2 linked regions of the Aromatoleum petrolei genome follow. The protein of the gene in region 1 binds, or shares a complex with, the protein of each later gene. Links are inferred from orthologs where the notes say so. Each region holds a gene or a part of one and is shown on either strand. Other genes may lie near its edges. The genes, in order: pnp and ToN1_RS04905.

Evidence for each region.
Region 2: the proteins of pnp (region 1) and ToN1_RS04905 are in contact, whole or in part, in a cryo-EM structure (PDB 9QH0), measured with the Escherichia coli proteins. The link is inferred for Aromatoleum petrolei from one-to-one orthologs.

Annotation. Positions count from the first base shown.
Region 1 is NZ_CP059560.1:863,446-867,499, reverse strand. What follows is about bases 1,150-4,054. They hold pnp (polyribonucleotide nucleotidyltransferase), read left to right. Parts: upstream 1,150-1,504; coding sequence 1,505-3,604; downstream 3,605-4,054. Other genes in these bases: dksA (RNA polymerase-binding protein DksA), read right to left, coding at 3,695-4,054; rpsO (30S ribosomal protein S15), read left to right, coding at 1,150-1,335. In the rest of the region: 30S ribosome-binding factor RbfA, read left to right, coding at 1-49; tRNA pseudouridine(55) synthase TruB, read left to right, coding at 56-985; more of rpsO, read left to right, coding at 1,066-1,149. UniProt on the Escherichia coli protein: Involved in mRNA degradation. Catalyzes the phosphorolysis of single-stranded polyribonucleotides processively in the 3'- to 5'-direction. Also involved, along with RNase II, in tRNA processing.
Region 2 is NZ_CP059560.1:1,078,349-1,091,411, forward strand. What follows is about bases 1-3,433. They hold ToN1_RS04905 (Rne/Rng family ribonuclease), read left to right. Parts: upstream 1-374; coding sequence 375-3,233; downstream 3,234-3,433. Other genes in these bases: ToN1_RS04910 (low molecular weight protein-tyrosine-phosphatase), read right to left, coding at 3,312-3,433. Also shown: more of ToN1_RS04910, read right to left, coding at 3,434-3,782; excinuclease ABC subunit UvrB, read right to left, coding at 3,794-5,851; ToN1_RS04920 (amino acid aminotransferase), read left to right, coding at 6,023-7,231; ToN1_RS04935 (Lon protease family protein), read right to left, coding at 7,595-10,030; ToN1_RS04940 (hypothetical protein), read right to left, coding at 10,126-10,407; GTP 3',8-cyclase MoaA, read left to right, coding at 10,677-11,753; ToN1_RS04950 (NHL repeat-containing protein), read left to right, coding at 12,068-13,063. UniProt on the Escherichia coli protein: Endoribonuclease that plays a central role in RNA processing and decay. Required for the maturation of 5S and 16S rRNAs and the majority of tRNAs. Also involved in the degradation of most mRNAs.

The sequences.
Region 1 (4,054 bases):
GGTGGTGCGCGAGGATGATGCGCGCCACAAGGACGATCCGGAAAGCTGAGCGGTCTTGAAAGCACAGAAGCAATTCAGGCACCAGCGCCGCGCGCTGGACGGTGTCCTGCTGCTCGACAAGCCGGCGGGCATCACGTCGAATGCGGCGCTGCAGACGGCCCGCCGTCTTCTCAATGCCGCAAAGGCCGGTCATACCGGTACGCTCGATCCGATGGCGACGGGGTTGTTGCCGCTGACTTTCGGTGAGGCAACGAAGTTCTCGCAGATGCTCCTCGACGCGGACAAGGAATACGAGGCAACGGTCCGTCTCGGTATCGAGACGGATACCGGGGACGCCGAAGGGCGTCCGAATGCCGAAGCTCCCGTGTCGGTCTCCGAGGATGACGTCCGTGCTGCGCTCATGCGCTTTGCGGGCGAGATCGAGCAGATACCGCCGATGTATTCGGCGCTCAAGCGCGACGGGAAACCGCTGTACGAGTACGCGCGTGCCGGCATCGTGGTTGAACTTGCGCCGCGCCGCGTCACGATTCATGAGCTGGAACTGCTCGAGTTTGGTGGGGAGACCTTCCGGATCCGCGTCGCGTGCAGCAAGGGCACCTATATCCGGACGCTCGCGATCGATCTGGGCCGGGTTCTTGGTTGCGGTGCTCATCTATCGGCATTGCGGCGCACCCGAATCGGTCCTTTTGCTGCGGGGGTCGGTACGGTAACGCTCAGCGAACTCGAAGCGGCATTGGCGGACGAACGGGAGCGCCTGCTTGCCCCTGCCGACGCGCTGGTGTCGCACTTTTCCGTTGTCACGCTCTCAGCGGAGGCGGCGGCGGGTTTGTTGCAGGGGCGCGCGGTTGCATATGTCGGCAACGAGCGCGGTTTGGTAAGGGTGTACGGGGACGGGCGCTTTCTTGGCCTGGGGGAACTTGGCGATGACTGCCGCCTGTTGCCGAAACGCCTCGTTGCAGCCGGTACGACGGCACGGCAGTCCTGATAATTATTGAGTTTTTCATGGTGCGTTGGGTATAATCCCACGCTTCTGATTGGCAGAATACGAAAAGAGTAAACACCCACATGGCTCTCGATACCGCATCCAAGGCGCAGATCGTCACGGACTTCCAGCGCGCACAAGGCGACACCGGTTCGCCGGAAGTGCAGGTCGCTCTGCTCACCGCCCGCATCAACGGCCTCACCGGCCACTTCAAGGCCAACGCGAAGGATCACCACTCGCGCCGCGGCCTCCTCAAGATGGTCAGCCAGCGCCGCAAGCTGCTCGACTACCTGAAGGGCAAGAACGCCGACAGCTATCGCGCCCTCATCGAGCGCCTGGGTCTGCGCAAGTAACTCGCCGACCGTGTCGCGTCTGACAGCGTCGCAAAAGACAAGGTAAGCGAACAAGCCGGTGCGGATCCCGCGGGGTCGCACCGGCTTTGTTTTTGCTGTCGGGGTTGCGTGACCGGGACAGCTTCGCAGTTGTAGTCTGCTGCATATACTCACCTAAAGGATATTCAACTTGCCTACCGCCATCAAAAAGACATTCGCGTACGGCGCGCATACCGTCACCATCGAGACCGGCGAGATTGCCCGCCAGGCGGGTGGTGCCGTCATCGTGAACATGGATGACACGATGGTCCTGGCGACCGTCGTTGCCGCCAAGGAAGCCAAGCCCGGGCAGGACTTTTTCCCCCTCACCGTCGACTATGTCGAGAAGTTCTACGCCGCCGGCCGTATTCCTGGCGGCTTCTTCAAGCGTGAAGGGCGTCCGACCGAGAAGGAAACGCTGACCAGCCGCCTGATCGATCGCCCGATCCGCCCGCTGTTCCCGGACGGCTTCTACAACGAAGTCCAGATCATCATCACGGTGCTGTCGCTCAACCCGGAGATCGATCCGGACATTCCGGCGATGATCGGCGCATCCGCCGCGCTGGCAATCTCGGGCGTGCCGTTCGATGGCCCGATCGGTGCCTGCCGCGTGGGTTATGCCAACGGCGAGTACATCCTCAACCCGACGGTCGAGCAGCTCAAGACCAGCCAGCTGAACCTGGTTGTTGCCGGTACCGAGGCCGCGGTGCTGATGGTCGAATCCGAAGCGCAGGAGCTGTCGGAAGAAGTGATGCTCGGTTCGGTGGTTTTCGGCCACCAGCAGATGCAGGCCGCTATCCGCGCGATCAACGAACTCGTCGAGATCGCCGGCAAGCCCGAGTGGGACTGGCAGCCGCCCGCCAAGAACGAGGCGCTCATCAACCGCATCAAAGAACTCGCGGGCGCCCAGCTCGAGGACGCATTCCGCATCACGAGCAAGCAGGCCCGTACCGAGCGCGTGAACGAGATCCGCAAGAATGCGTTCGCGACAATCGCCGCGGAGATGGAAGCGGCTCCGTCCGGCAACGAGCTCAAGGACATCTTCCACGAACTCGAGGCAGGCATTGTCCGCAGCCGCATCCTCGCCGGTGAACCGCGTATCGACGGCCGCGACACCCGCACGGTTCGCCCGATCGATATCCGCGTCGGTGTGCTGCCCCGTACGCACGGTTCGGCGCTGTTCACCCGTGGCGAGACCCAGGCTCTCGTCATTGCGACGCTGGGCACGGGGCGTGACGAGCAGATCATCGACGCGATCGCGGGCGAATACCGCGAGAGCTTCCTGCTGCACTACAACTTCCCGCCGTTCTCGACCGGCGAAACCGGCCGCATGGGCGTGACGAAGCGTCGCGAAGTCGGCCACGGCCGTCTGGCAAAGCGCGCGCTCGTCGCTGCGCTGCCGGCGCCGGAAGACTTCAGCTACACGGTTCGCGTCGTGTCGGAAATCACCGAGTCCAACGGCTCGAGCTCGATGGCGTCGGTGTGCGGCGGCTCGCTCGCGCTGATGGACGCCGGCGTGCCGATGAAGGCGCACGTGGCCGGTATCGCGATGGGCCTCATCAAGGAAGGCAACCGGTTCGCGGTGCTGACCGACATTCTCGGCGACGAGGACCACCTCGGCGACATGGACTTCAAGGTCGCGGGTACCGAGCGGGGCGTCACGGCGCTGCAGATGGACATCAAGATTCAGGGCATCACGAAGGAAATCATGCAGGTTGCGCTCGCACAGGCGGGCGAGGGTCGCATGCACATCCTCGGCATCATGAAGCAGTCGCTCGCCTCGCATCGCGGTGAAGTGTCGGAGTTCGCTCCGCGCATGATCACGATGAAGATCAACCCGGAGAAGATCCGCGACGTGATCGGCAAGGGCGGTGCGGTGATCCGTGCGCTGCAGGAAGAGACCGGCACCGTGATCGAGATCGAGGACGACGGCAGCTTGACCATCTCGTCGGTCAGCGCCGAGGGTGCGCAGCTCGCGAAGGAAAAGATCGAGGCCATCACGGCCGAGGTCGAGGTCGGCAAGGTGTACAACGGTACCGTCATCCGCCTGCTCGATTTCGGTGCGATCGTGAACATCATGCCGGGTCGTGACGGCCTGCTGCATGTGTCGCAAATCGCGAACGAACGCGTCAACAACGTCGCCGACTACGTCAAGGAAGGGCAGGCTGTGCGTGTCAAGGTTCTCGAGACGGACGAGCGCGGCAAGATCCGCCTGAGCATGAAGGCGCTGCTGGACCAGTCCGCGGAATAATTCCGCTGGAGCAAACAAAAAGGGACGCTGCGGCGTCCCTTTTTTTATCCGACGTCCGTCCGTGCGCAAGGCACGGCGGAGGCGGTGCGATCATTTTGCGACTTGGCGCTCGCGCATTTCTTCCAGCGTCTTGCAGTCGATGCACAGCGTTGCGGTGGGGCGCGCTTCCAGCCGCTTGAGTCCGATCTCCACTCCACAACTGTCGCAATAGCCATATTCGCCGGCATTGATGCGGCCGATGGCTTCGTCGATCTTCTTGATCAGTTTGCGTTCGCGGTCGCGGTTGCGCAGTTCAAGTGCAATGTCGGACTCCTGGCTCGCGCGATCGTTCGGGTCGGCGAATGCGGTTGCTTCGTCCTGCATCGTGTGAACGGTGCGCTCGATATCCCCAGCCAGTTCCCGTTTTACCGATTCCAGCATGCTGCGGAAGTGGGCCAGCTGCTTTTCGCT
Region 2 (13,063 bases), 210 kb from region 1 along the record:
AAATATACTTGCGGCCGGTTGGCCCCGGTCCGGTCGACGTCCCTCGCGCAAGGATGCGGAGGAAAGCGGTCGACAGCGAGCCCCAGAAGAGCTCCCGGGCAACCAGAACGTGCCGTCGTTGCCGAAAAAGACGACGATGGTAACGCAATCGACAATCTTCGATCCATTGGATTGAACAAAGACGCGTAACGCACCCGCAGGATCAAGCGTTCCGGCCCCAGGCGGGAATGCATGAACATCGACCAGCCGACCCATCACAGCCCATTACCGACCGGAAAAAAGTAGAACAACCTACCCGCTCCTGATCACGTAACAAGCGCGATGGTGCGCGCCGTTCGTCCTGCCCGTGGGTTTCGCGCGGGGGAACGAAATCAATGAAGCGCATGCTTTTCAATGCGACGCAGGCCGAGGAACTGCGCGTCGCAATCGTGGATGGTCAGAAACTGATCGACCTCGATATCGAATCGGCCGCCAAGGAACAGCGCAAGAGCAACATCTACAAAGCCGTCATCACGCGCATCGAGCCCAGCCTCGAGGCGGCGTTCGTTGATTACGGCTCGGAACGGCACGGTTTTCTGCCGTTCAAGGAAATTTCGCGCACCTACTTCGCGCCCGGCGTCGACGCCGGCAAGGCGCGCATCCAGGATGCGCTCAAGGAAGGCCAGGAGCTCATCGTCCAGGTCGAGAAGGACGAGCGCGGCAACAAGGGCGCCGCCCTGACGACGTACATCTCGCTCGCGGGACGCTATCTGGTCCTGATGCCGAACAATCCCCGCGGTGGCGGTGTTTCCCGGCGCGTCGAGGGCGACGAGCGCAGCGAACTGCGCGAAGTGATGGATCAGCTCGAAGTGCCCCCGGGCATGAGCCTGATCGCACGCACTGCCGCGATCGGTCGCAACGCAGAGGAACTGCAGTGGGACCTCAATTACCTGCTGCAGCTGTGGCGGGCCATCGATGGCGCGGCGCAATCTCAGTCTGGCGCCTTCCTGATCTACCAGGAAGGCAGTCTCGTGATCCGCGCGATCCGCGACTATTTCCAGCCTGACATCGGCGAGATCCTGATCGACACCGACGACGTGCACGAGCAGGCCCGCCAGTTCATGGCCCACGTCATGCCGGCGAACGTGAATCGCGTGAAGCGTTACAGCGACGACGTGCCGCTATTCTCGCGCTTTCAGATCGAACACCAGATCGAGTCCGCCTACTCGCGCCAGGTCAGCCTGCCCAGCGGCGGCGCGGTCGTGATCGATCATACTGAAGCGCTCGTCTCCATCGATGTGAACTCCGGCCGATCGACCAAGGGCGCGGACATCGAGGAAACGGCCTTCCGCACCAACCTTGAGGCGGCTGAAGAAATCGCCCGGCAGCTGCGTCTGCGCGATCTCGGCGGTCTGATCGTCATCGACTTCATCGACATGGAGTCGCAGAAGAATCAGCGCGAGGTGGAGAACCGTCTGCGTGATGCGCTGCGCCACGACCGCGCGCGCGTCCAGACCGGAAAGATCAGCCGCTTCGGCCTGCTCGAGCTTTCGCGCCAGCGCCTGCGCCCCGCACTGGCGGAGACAAGCTACATCCCGTGCCCGCGCTGCAACGGCACCGGCCACATTCGCAGCACCGAATCGTCGGCGCTGCACATCCTGCGCATCCTCGAAGAGGAAGCGATGAAGGAAAACACCGGCGCCGTGCATCTGCAGGTGCCGGTCGATGTCGCCACCTTCCTCCTCAATGAGAAGCGTTCGGACATCGCGCACATCGAGTACCGGCACAAGATCCAGCTGATCATCATCCCCAACCGCCACCTCGAGACGCCGCACCACGAGATCATCCGTCTGCGCCACGACCAGCTGAACCAGGAAGAGGTCAGCCTCGCCAGCTACCAGATGGTCGGCAAGCCAGCCGAAGTCGACCTGCGCCTGCCGACGAAGGACGACAAGAAACCAGCCCGCGCCGAAGCCGTGGTGAAGGGCATCGCCCCTGCACAACCTGCGCCGGTGGTCGAGCCGAAGGCCGAACCGGCTCCTGCGCCGACCGCACAACCTGGTCTGATCTCGCGACTCTTTGCGTGGCTGCGCGGCGAGAAGGCTGCGCCTGCGCCGCAGCCCGCAGAGGAAACACAACCCAAGCGTGAGGCGCGTCCACGTGCCGAGCGCGGGGAAAATCGTCGCGGCGGCAACAACCGCAACCGGCGTGAAGGCCAGCGCGCCGAACGTGAGGAGCAGGCCCAGCCCGTCCGTAATGGCGGCCGAGGTGAACCGCGACAGGAACGCCAGGAGCGCACGGAGAGACCCGAACGTCCGGAACGGGCGGAACGGGCTGAACGCCAAGAGCGTGCCGAGCGCCCCGAAGCGGCGGAACGCAGTGAAGGGCGCCGCCAGCGCGGGCCGCGCCAGCCGAAGGCGGCCGAAGTCGTCGAAAATGCTGCCGAACAGCAGGCCGCGGAAGCAGTCGCAGCCGTCGCCGTGACCGAATCCGCCGCACCGTCCAGTGAGGAGGGAGCCCCCGAGAAGCGCCGTCGCCGTAGCCGCGGCCGCCGTGACCGCCGCCCGGGCGAGGATCAGACGCTGGCAGCTGCCGCAACAGGGGCCGAGACAGCCGAGAGCGCTACCGCCGACGAAGTGACCGAAGGCGAACCGACGACTGGGGCGGGCGCAACAACTGCACTCGCAACAGTCGAATCTGTCCGCGATGCGAGTGCGATTGAGGAAGCCGAGGCACCACTGCCGGTCGTCGCCAGCGCAGCCGAAGCGGTTCCGGCGGAAGTCGAAGAAGCCCCGATGCCTGTTCTTGCTGTGGCAGCGGCATCTCCCACCGAAACTGCGGTCGAGGCCATGCCAACCACGGAAGAACCGGCAGTCAACGCCGAGTCCCTTCCGACGGCGGCAGCCGAGACAATGCCGACTGAAGTGGCTGCTGTACCTGCAATCGCAGTGACGGCGGCTGCAAGCGACGCAGCACCGCAGGTTGCGGTGGTGGAAGCCGAGCCCCCCCAGACTGCCACCGAACTCTCTGCAGCTGCCGAAGCCCCGCACGCGCCGTCCGCCCCGATCGATCTCGGCAGCGCGCTGGCGGACAGTGGACTTGTCATGATCGAGACGAGCCGTGAAAAGGTTCAGGCCCTCGCCCAGTCCCATGCAGAGGAAGCGCCTGCCCGTCCGCTCGGCCGGCGCCCGCGGCCTTCGCTCGTGATCGCCGACGAGCCGCTGCAGCAGGTCGAAACCCACAAACCGCACTGATCGGCGACGACAGACGGAAAGTAAAGGGGCGCCCACCGGGCGCCCCTTTTTTGTTTCAGATCCTCACGCGATTATCGATCAGCGCGTCGGCTGCAAGGCGTCGAGCAGCCCTCCGACCGCATCTTCGCAGTAGTCGAGCACCAGATCGAAGCCCCGATCGCCGCCATAGTAGGGGTCCGGCACCTCCTCAGCATTGAAGCGGCGTGCGTAGCTCATGAAGAGCCTGACCTTGTCGCGATGCGCGTCGGGGCAACTGCGCTCCATGATCTCAAGATGCCCCCCATCCATCGCGAGCAACAGATCGAAGGTCTCGAAATCCCCTGGTTCAAGCTTGCGCGCCCGCAGCATCGACAGATCATAGCCGCGCTTTTCGGCCGCCTTGCGCGTGCGCGGATCGGGTGCCTCGCCCACGTGATAGCCGTGTGTCCCGGCCGACTCGACCTCGATGACACCCTCAAGCCCCGCCGCACGAATTGCGTGGCGTGCCACCCCTTCAGCGGTAGGCGACCTACAAATATTGCCGGTACAGACGAACAGGATTCTGGTCACGAGCTCACCTCTCACTCCGTCCCGTGCTGATCCGCGCCAAACGCACGCTGACGCAGCCGGAACAACTCATCGCGGGCAGCCGCAGCCTTTTCGAATTCGAGGTTGCGCGCATGCTCCTGCATTTCCTTCTCAAGTTTGCGTATCGCCTTCGCAACGGCCTTCTCGTCCATCGCAAAATATTCGGCCCGCGCCTCCTGCGCTACCGTCGCATTGCGCTCGTCGCTGCTCGAGTAAACACCATCGATGATGTCCTTGATGCGTTTGCTCACGGTCTTGGGGACGATCCCGTGCTCGGCGTTGAATGCGAGCTGCTTCGCCCGACGCCGATCCGTCTCCTCCATTGCGGCGCGCATCGAGCGTGTCACCACGTCCGCATACAGGATGGCACGGCCGTGGATATGCCGTGCAGCCCGCCCGATCGTCTGGATCAGCGAGCGCTCCGAACGCAGAAAGCCCTCCTTGTCGGCATCGAGAATTGTCACGAGCGACACCTCGGGAATATCCAGGCCTTCGCGCAGCAGGTTGATGCCCACCAGCACATCGAACTCCCCGAGACGCAGGTCGCGGATGATCTCGACACGCTCGACGGTATCGATATCCGAGTGCAGATAGCGCACGCGGATGCCGTTCTCGGCAAGGTAATCGGTGAGATCTTCGGCCATCCGCTTCGTCAGCGTCGTGACCAGCACGCGTTCCCCCACGGCGATTCGGCGCTTCGCCTCGGACAGCAGATCGTCGACCTGCGTGCTCGCGGGCCGCACTTCGACGGCGGGGTCGATCAGCCCCGTCGGGCGCACAACCTGCTCGACGACCTGCCCCTGATGCGTCGCCTCGTAGTCGGCCGGCGTCGCCGAGACGAAGATTGTCTGAGGCATCAGGCGCTCGAACTCCTCGAACTTCAGCGGCCGGTTATCGAGTGCCGAAGGCAGGCGGAAACCGTATTCGACAAGATTCTCCTTGCGCGAACGATCCCCCTTGTACATGCCCCCCACCTGCGGAATCGCCACGTGGGACTCGTCGACGAACAGCAAGGCATCCGGCGGCAGATAGTCGATCAGCGTCGGCGGCGGCTCGCCCGGCCCGCGCCCCGACAAATGGCGCGAGTAGTTCTCGATGCCCTTGCAGAACCCCATCTCGTTGAGCATTTCCAGATCGAAACGCGTGCGCTGCTCGATGCGTTGCGCCTCCACCAGCTTGGCCGAGCGCTGAAAGTAGCTGACACGATCGCGCAGTTCCTCCTTGATGGCCTCGATCGCCTGCAGCACCGTCGCGCGCGGCGTGACATAGTGGCTGGACGGGTAAACGGTGAAGCGGACAAGCTTCTGCTTGAGGTGCCCGGTAAGAGGATCGAACAGCGTGAGGTGTTCGATCTCGTCGTCGAACATCTCGATCCGCACCGCATACTCCGCATTTTCCGCCGGAAACACGTCAATGACGTCACCGCGGACGCGGAAGGTTCCCCGTCGGAAGTCGATGTCGGAGCGCGTGTACTGCATCGCCACGAGCCGCTGCACGAGGTCCCGATGAGCAATCCGTTCGCCCTCGCGCAAGTGCAGGATCATCGCGTGGTAATCGACCGGATCGCCGATACCGTAGATGCACGACACCGTCGCGACGATTACGACGTCTCGCCGCTCCATCAGGCTCTTGGTCGCCGACAGGCGCATCTGCTCGATGTGCTCGTTGATGCTCGAATCCTTCTCGATGAAGAGATCGCGCGACGGCACGTAGGCTTCCGGCTGATAGTAATCGTAGTAGGAAACGAAGTACTCGACCGCATTCTCGGGAAAAAACTCCCGGAATTCGGCGTACAGCTGCGCGGCAAGTGTCTTGTTCGGCGCCAGTATCAGGGCGGGCCTGCCGCAGCGCGCGATCACGTTTGCCATCGTGTAGGTCTTACCCGAGCCGGTCACGCCGAGCAGAGTCTGGAACATCAGACCGTCCGACAAGCCCTCGGTCAGCAGATCGATCGCGACCGGCTGATCGCCGGCGGGCGCAAAGGGCTGATGGAGCCTGAAAGGACTCCCTTCGAAAGTGACCACCGGAACACTGCCCGTCGTACTCGTCATGCTAGAATTTCCGGCTTGTTTCAAGCGCTTGCCCGACTGCCGAAACAGATGGGACAGGACCTGGCAAACACGCATTATTTCGCAAAATGCGGCACAAGGCACGGCTGATGGACCGGTACCAACGCGCCAGGTTCAGTCCTCCGCGCCTCCCGCGCAACATGGAGTTGTTTTATGCCCGCTTCGATCTTCGCCGCCGTCGAGATGGCGCCCCGTGACCCGATCCTCGGACTGAACGAGGCGTTCAACGCCGATGCGCGCACCGACAAGGTGAACCTCGGCGTCGGCGTCTACTACGACGACAACGGCAAGATTCCGCTGCTCGCAGCCGTCAGGACGGCCGAAAAGGCGCGCCTCGAAGCAATGCCGCCGCGCGGCTACCAGCCGATCGAAGGCCCCGCCGCATACAACACCGCCGTGCAGAACCTGCTCTTCGGCAAGGATTCGCACCTCATCGCCAACGGCCAGGTTGTCACCGTTCAGGCGCTGGGCGGCACCGGTGCCCTGAAGGTCGGCGCCGACTACATCAAGCGCCTGCTCCCGGGAGCAACCGTATATATCTCCGACCCCAGCTGGGAAAACCACCGCGCGCTGTTCGAGTCTGCCGGCTTCCCGGTCGAGAACTATCCGTATTACGAACCGAGCACCCGCGGCGTGAATTTCGCGGGCATGAAAGCCAAGCTCGAACAGCTTGCCCCGGGCTCGGTCGTCGTGCTACATGCCTGCTGCCATAACCCGACCGGCGCCGACCTGACCGAAGCCCAGTGGGGTGAAGTCGTTGGCGCGTGCCGCGAACGCAGCCTCGTACCCTTCCTCGACATGGCCTATCAGGGCTTCGCCGACGGCATCGAACCCGACGCCGTCGCTGTGCGCCTGTTCTCGGCCAGCGGCCTGCAGTTCTTCGTTTCGAGCTCGTTCTCGAAGTCCTTCTCGCTCTACGGCGAGCGTGTTGGCGCCCTCTCCATCGTCACCGCCAGCAAGGACGAGTCGGCCCGCGTGCTGTCGCAGGTCAAGCGCGTGATTCGCACCAACTACTCCAACCCGCCGATCCACGGCGGCGCCGTCGTCGCAGCCGTGCTGAACTCGGCCGAACTGCGCCAGATGTGGGAAGACGAACTCGCCGGCATGCGCGACCGCATCCGGGCGATGCGTACCGGGCTGGTCGAAAATCTCAAGGCTGCCGGCGTCGCGCAGGACTTCTCGTTCGTCATCCAACAGCGCGGCATGTTCTCCTACACCGGTCTGTCGGCCGCCCAAGTCGAGCAACTGAAGAACGACTTCGGCATCTACGCCGTATCGACCGGCCGCATCTGCCTCGCCGCCCTCAATTCGCGCAACATCGGTTACGTCGCCAAGGCGATCGCCGCGGTCGTGAAGGCTTGAGAATTTCGCTCAAGCAATATTGACGCATAGCCGCGCGCTGCCTATAATGCGCGGCTCAATTCCCCGATAGCTCAGTCGGTAGAGCAACGGACTGTTAATCCGTGTGTCCCTGGTTCGAGCCCAGGTCGGGGAGCCAAAATTCGGCTCCTGCAGTGTTTTCAGCATGAGCACAAGTACCGATCCCCGATAGCTCAGTCGGTAGAGCAACGGACTGTTAATCCGTGTGTCCCTGGTTCGAGCCCAGGTCGGGGAGCCAGCAAAGCCAAGTAGATGGGCCGCCTTTCGAGGTGGCCCATTTGCTTTCAATGGTCCCGCTATTCCAGAAGTCCCTTTCGACGCGACAGCAATTGCGACGTCGAAACCTCATTCCTGGTCGCCGTCATGCCGCCGTCGCGAGCGAGCATGGCGCGCATCACTGCCATGATCGAACGCGTGTTTTGCCGCAGTCATCGCAGTCAGCGCCGCCGCGACCTTGTAGTTGACCGTCTCGCGCGGCATCACGCCTTTCGCATCCGCAACTCCGGCAGTCAAGCCGGTGAGGATCTCCATCGCATCGTCCACAGTCGCCACCGCATGGACGCGGAAAAGCCCCTCGCGGGCCGCCGCAACGACGTCTTCGCGCAACATGAGATGCCGAACGCTCGCCTGGGGTATTACGACGCCCTGCTCACCTGTCAGCCCGCGGGCGACGCAAAGGTCGAAGAACCCCTCGATCTTCTCGTTGACACCCCCGATGGCCTGGACCTCGCCGAACTGGTTGACCGAACCCGTCACCGCGAACGATTGACGAATGGGAACCCGGGCCAATGCCGACAGCAAGGCACAGAGCTCCGCCAGTGAGGCCGAGTCACCCTCCACCGGCGAATAGGACTGCTCGAAGACCAAGCTGGCGGATAGCGACAACGGCTGATGACGTGCATAGCGGGCGGCGAGAAACGCGGAGAGGATCAGAACACCCTTGGAATGAATCGCCCCACCTAGCTCCGTTTCACGCTCGATATCGACGACATCCCCCTCTCCGAGCCGCGCCGTGGCAGTGATGCGCACAGGATGACCAAATTGCTCGCCGGCCAACTCGACAACAACCAAGGCATTGATCTGGCCGCAGCGCGCACCTCTGGTGGAGATCAGCGTTGTCCCCTCCACCATCGATTCGAGCACCCGCTCGGCGTATCGCCCGAATCGCCGCGAGCGGGATGCGATCGCCGCGTCCACCTGTGCGCAAGCTACCGCGGGCAATTGTGCGGCGCGCGCGTGAAAATCCGCCTCACGCATCACGTCCGCCAGCAAACGCGTCTGCAGACTGAGCCGCCCCGCATCTTCGGCAAGTCGCGCGCCATGCTCCACCAGACGCGCAATGCCGGTCCGGTCGAATGGCAACAAGTCGGATGCACGCCCGAGCATCGCGAGCAACGCAGCATAACGCTCAACATTCGCATCGTTGCGAGGCATATCCTCGTCAAAGTCGGCCGCCACCTTGAACAACTCGGGAAAGTCCGGATCGTTCTCCGTAAGCAGGTAGAACAGCTCGCGGTCACCGACAAGAATCACCTTGACGTCGCAGGGAATGGACTCCGGTTCCAGAGTGAGCATGTTGCTCCAGCCCTGCGCTTCCGCGGGAGGCTCGATACGGATCTCGCGCGCGCGCAACGCACGCTTCAACCCCTCCCACGCGAAGGGTTGCCCAAGGAGCCGCTCGACATCCACCACCAGATACCCTCCGCACGCACGATGGAGGGCCCCGGCACGGATCAGGCTGAAATTGGTCACGAGCGTTCCCATCTGGGAGATGTGCTCGATGCGCCCGATCAGATTGCCAAAGGTCGGATTGTCTTCGCAGACTACTGGAGTGCCCCGCGTGGCCGAGTGATCAACCAGCAGCTTGACTTGGTAGCGATGGAACTTCGTGCGTGCCTCGTCCTCCGCCCCCTCGTCCTCGCCACCTTCCTGTGCAGCCCAGTCGCTGCCGCTCGCGAGGATCTCCTTCCTGATGGCATCGAAGAAATTCAGTACCGCCGGAAGATCGGCGTAGCGTTCGCGCAACTCGCGCATCAAGTGCGTAACTGCCGGCGTCAGGGCATCACAGGCCGCCCGCTTCATCGCCTCGTGCAGCTCTTTACGCCAGCCCGGGAACTGCTCGAGCAGATCTGCCAGACGATCGCTCCAGGCCCCGACCTTCTTCTCCACCACCGCCCGCACTTCGGAAGGAAGTGCGTCGAAGTCCTCGGGGGACATCGCCTGCCCATCCTTCGTCGGGGCAAACACAAAACCGTCCGGCGTTTGTAGCAGCGACACCCCATCGGCCGCGCATGCCTCCCCAAGCTCGCGCAAAGCTCCGTCTTCCCGCGTCTTGTGTGCGTCCTGAAGGGATTCGACGCGGTTGCCGTAAGTTTCGCTGGCGAGCGCCGCCTCGATCGCCGGACCGAGATCGGCGATGAATGCCAGCATGTCGCCACGAAGTTGCCCCCCTCGTCCGGCCGTCAACGTGAGTAGACGTGGACGCTGCGCGTCGTCGAAATTGTGCAGATAGCACAGATCGGGCGGGACCTGGCCGCCGGCCGAGAATTCTCGCAGCAGACGAAACACCGTCGCATGTCTTCCGGTTCCCGGCTCGCCGAGCACGAAAACGTGGTAGCCCGGCTGGCGCATCGCAAGTCCGAAACGCAATGCCTCCTCCGCCCGCACCTGCCCTATCCCGCCGGGCAGATCCGGAAGTTTTTCGGTATCCGCGAATTCGAAGAATTCGGGCGCGCAACGAACCCGAAGGCGGTCAGCCGTAAGTGGGCGCAGTTCGGCCATATTGTTGTTCTCCCGATGCTGCGATGAAAACGGGGCGTCCGGACACCCGGACGCCCCATCATGATCCCCCCGCCCCCCCCCTCAGGCAAGGGCGATCAGCGAATGCCCCTGCGCGAGAGATCGCCCCATCGCGTGTCATGGTGGGCCACGTCATTTTCGAATTGAGGAAAGCGCCGATCATGCTCCATCAGCAGCGACATGATCGTTCCTGCATGCTCGGGGGGAAATCCCTGACGCTGCCCTCCCCGGGTGTCCGTCATCAACAGGAAGATGAACTTGCGGCACTCCGCCGTCCCCCACATCCCGTCGATCTTGCGGAGATGCGGAAAACGCTCGTAGAGCTTTTCGGTCGAAGTTTCTGTAACACGTGTCGTCATCGCGAATCCCCCGAAAGGGCTAGATGCAATCGCCGGAAGGATAATACTTTTGGCTCATATCAACGGGCCCGTATACGCGCTACTGTGCCAACTACGAAGGCTGACCGCAACACGGATCGACAACTGGCGCAGCGCGGAGAATGAGTTCCGGTATTGTCTCAAGCCTCAACCAGTTGTTAACTATCCTCCCAATAGACAACCGCACTCCGCGCCAGTTTGTCCGACTATCGCAACATGCAGGATTTGAGGCCCATTCAGGCAGTCATCCGATGAAATCGATCCCGATCTACCCCGCCAACACGGAATTGCCGCTAACCGCCGACGCGCCCCCCCCGGCAGGAGCCGCCCTCGTGGATAAGCGCGGACGTGCCGTTCACGATCTGCGCATCTCGGTCACGGACCGCTGCAACTTTCGCTGCATCTATTGCATGCCGCGCGAAGTGTTCGGTGCGGACCACGCCTTCCTCGCCCGCAAGGAGCTGTTGTCGTTCGAGGAAATCACCCGGATTGCCCGGCTCTTCGCGGCCCGCGGCGTGCGCAAGATCCGCATCACCGGTGGCGAACCCCTGCTGCGCAAGCATGTCGAGAACCTCATCGCCCAACTGGCCGACATCCCCGACGTCGAACTCACGCTGACGACCAACGGGGTACTGTTGCCCAGGATGGCGGGCGTGCTGCGAGATGCCGGCCTGCACCGCGTCACAGTGAGTCTGGATGCGATCGACGACACCACCTTCCGCAAGATGAATGATGCCGACTACCCGGTTGCGGCAGTCCTCAAGGGCATCGCAGCTGCCGAAGATGCGGGATTCGGCCCCATCAAGGTCAATATGGTCGTCAAACGCGGCGTCAATGACCAAGGCGTGATCGACATGGCCCGTCATTTCCGCGGCACGGGTCACATCCTGCGCTTCATCGAGTTCATGGACGTCGGCAGTTCGAACGGATGGGAAATGGGCGCCGTGGTCCCGTCGCGGGAAATCATCGAACGGATTCACCAGGTATTTCCCCTCGAACCGATCGAGCCGAACTACACAGGCGAGGTTGCCGAGCGCTGGCGTTACCGCGACGGCGGCGGCGAGATCGGCGTCATCTCGTCCGTGACACAAGCCTTCTGCTCGACCTGCACCCGCATCCGCCTGTCGACCGAGGGCAAGCTCTACACCTGCCTGTTCGCACAGAGCGGCCACGACCTCCGCACGCTCTTGCGCTCCGGAGGCGGCGATGCGGAGCTCGATCGCGCGATTGCAGCAGTCTGGCAAAACCGCGAGGACCGCTATTCCGAAATTCGCACGGCCAACACGGCGGGACTGCGAAAAATCGAGATGTCCTATATCGGCGGCTGATTGGCGACCAGACCGGAAGGACCGCCACGAGTGCATAGAGACGCGCATTGACCGATCCGAGCCAATCGGAGCTCTCGCAAGATCACCGCATGGTAACGAAAGAATCATGCCGGGATTCTGAATTCCGCAAGGGTTCGCGCGGTTTGGCGACGGCAAATTGACGCGAACCACGCATCAAACCTGTAACCAGGAGCACATTCGGGATCAAATCTTGCTTAATGGACGGTTCCGCGAATACACCTTGTGTATCGGGTTTCGCGGTCTTCGTTCAGAAATTGCGCATAGCCACGACCGGCGAGACCGCGCACGACAAGATGACCCTCGACACTCCGAAACCGTCGGCACTCGCAACCGCACTGCGACGAACCGTTGCGCTTCTTGCTATCGCAGGCATGGCATTCCTGCTCGCAAGCGGCTGTTCCGCGCCCGACGCCTCCGATAAGCGAAGCGCGAAGGAGTACCAACTCCTGTGGCCGGAGCCGCCGAACGAGGCGCGCTTCGAATATGAGGCTCAACTCCGCTCCGAAGCGAATATCCGCCCCGAGACCGACGACGGCCGGACCCGGAAGATACTCACCGGCAAGGGCAGCGTCTCGGAAGACCTCGCGTACCGCAAACCTGCAGCTCTTGCTGCCCGCGGCGGGCGCATCTACGTAGCCGACCCTCCGACAGGCTCGGTTGTTGTTTTCGACGCCGCTCGTCAGCGAATGTTTCGAATGGGCATCCGCGAACCGAACAATGTCATCAAGCCCATTTCGATCGCCATCGACAACAAGAATTTCGTCTACGTCCTCGACGGCAAGCTTCGCCGAGTGATGGTCTATGATTCGCTCGGCCTTTTCCAGTTCGCCGTCGGCGACCCGAAGGCTCTCACTCAGCCGTCAGGTGTCGCCGTCAGCGACGACGGCAAGAAGATCTTCATCGTCGATCGCGGCAGCATCGACGCGGATGATCACAAGGTCATTGCCTATTCGCCCGACAACCTGGAACTTTTCCGCATTGGTCCCCGTGGATCAGCGCCCGGCGCACTCAACATTCCGCTGGCAGCGATCACCACAAGGGACGGTCGTCTTGCGGTTCTCGATTCCGGGAATTTCCGGGTGCAGATCTTCGATCTGAACGGCAGGTATCAATCGCATTTTGGAAGCGTCGGTAATGGTTACGGGCAGTTTTCGCGACCGCGCAGCATCGCCTCGGACCAGGACGGCAACCTCTATGTATCCGACGCTTCGTTCAACAACGTCCAGATATTCACCCCGACAGGTGAACTGCTCATGTGGATCGGCGGACCGGGAATGGAGAACTACCCA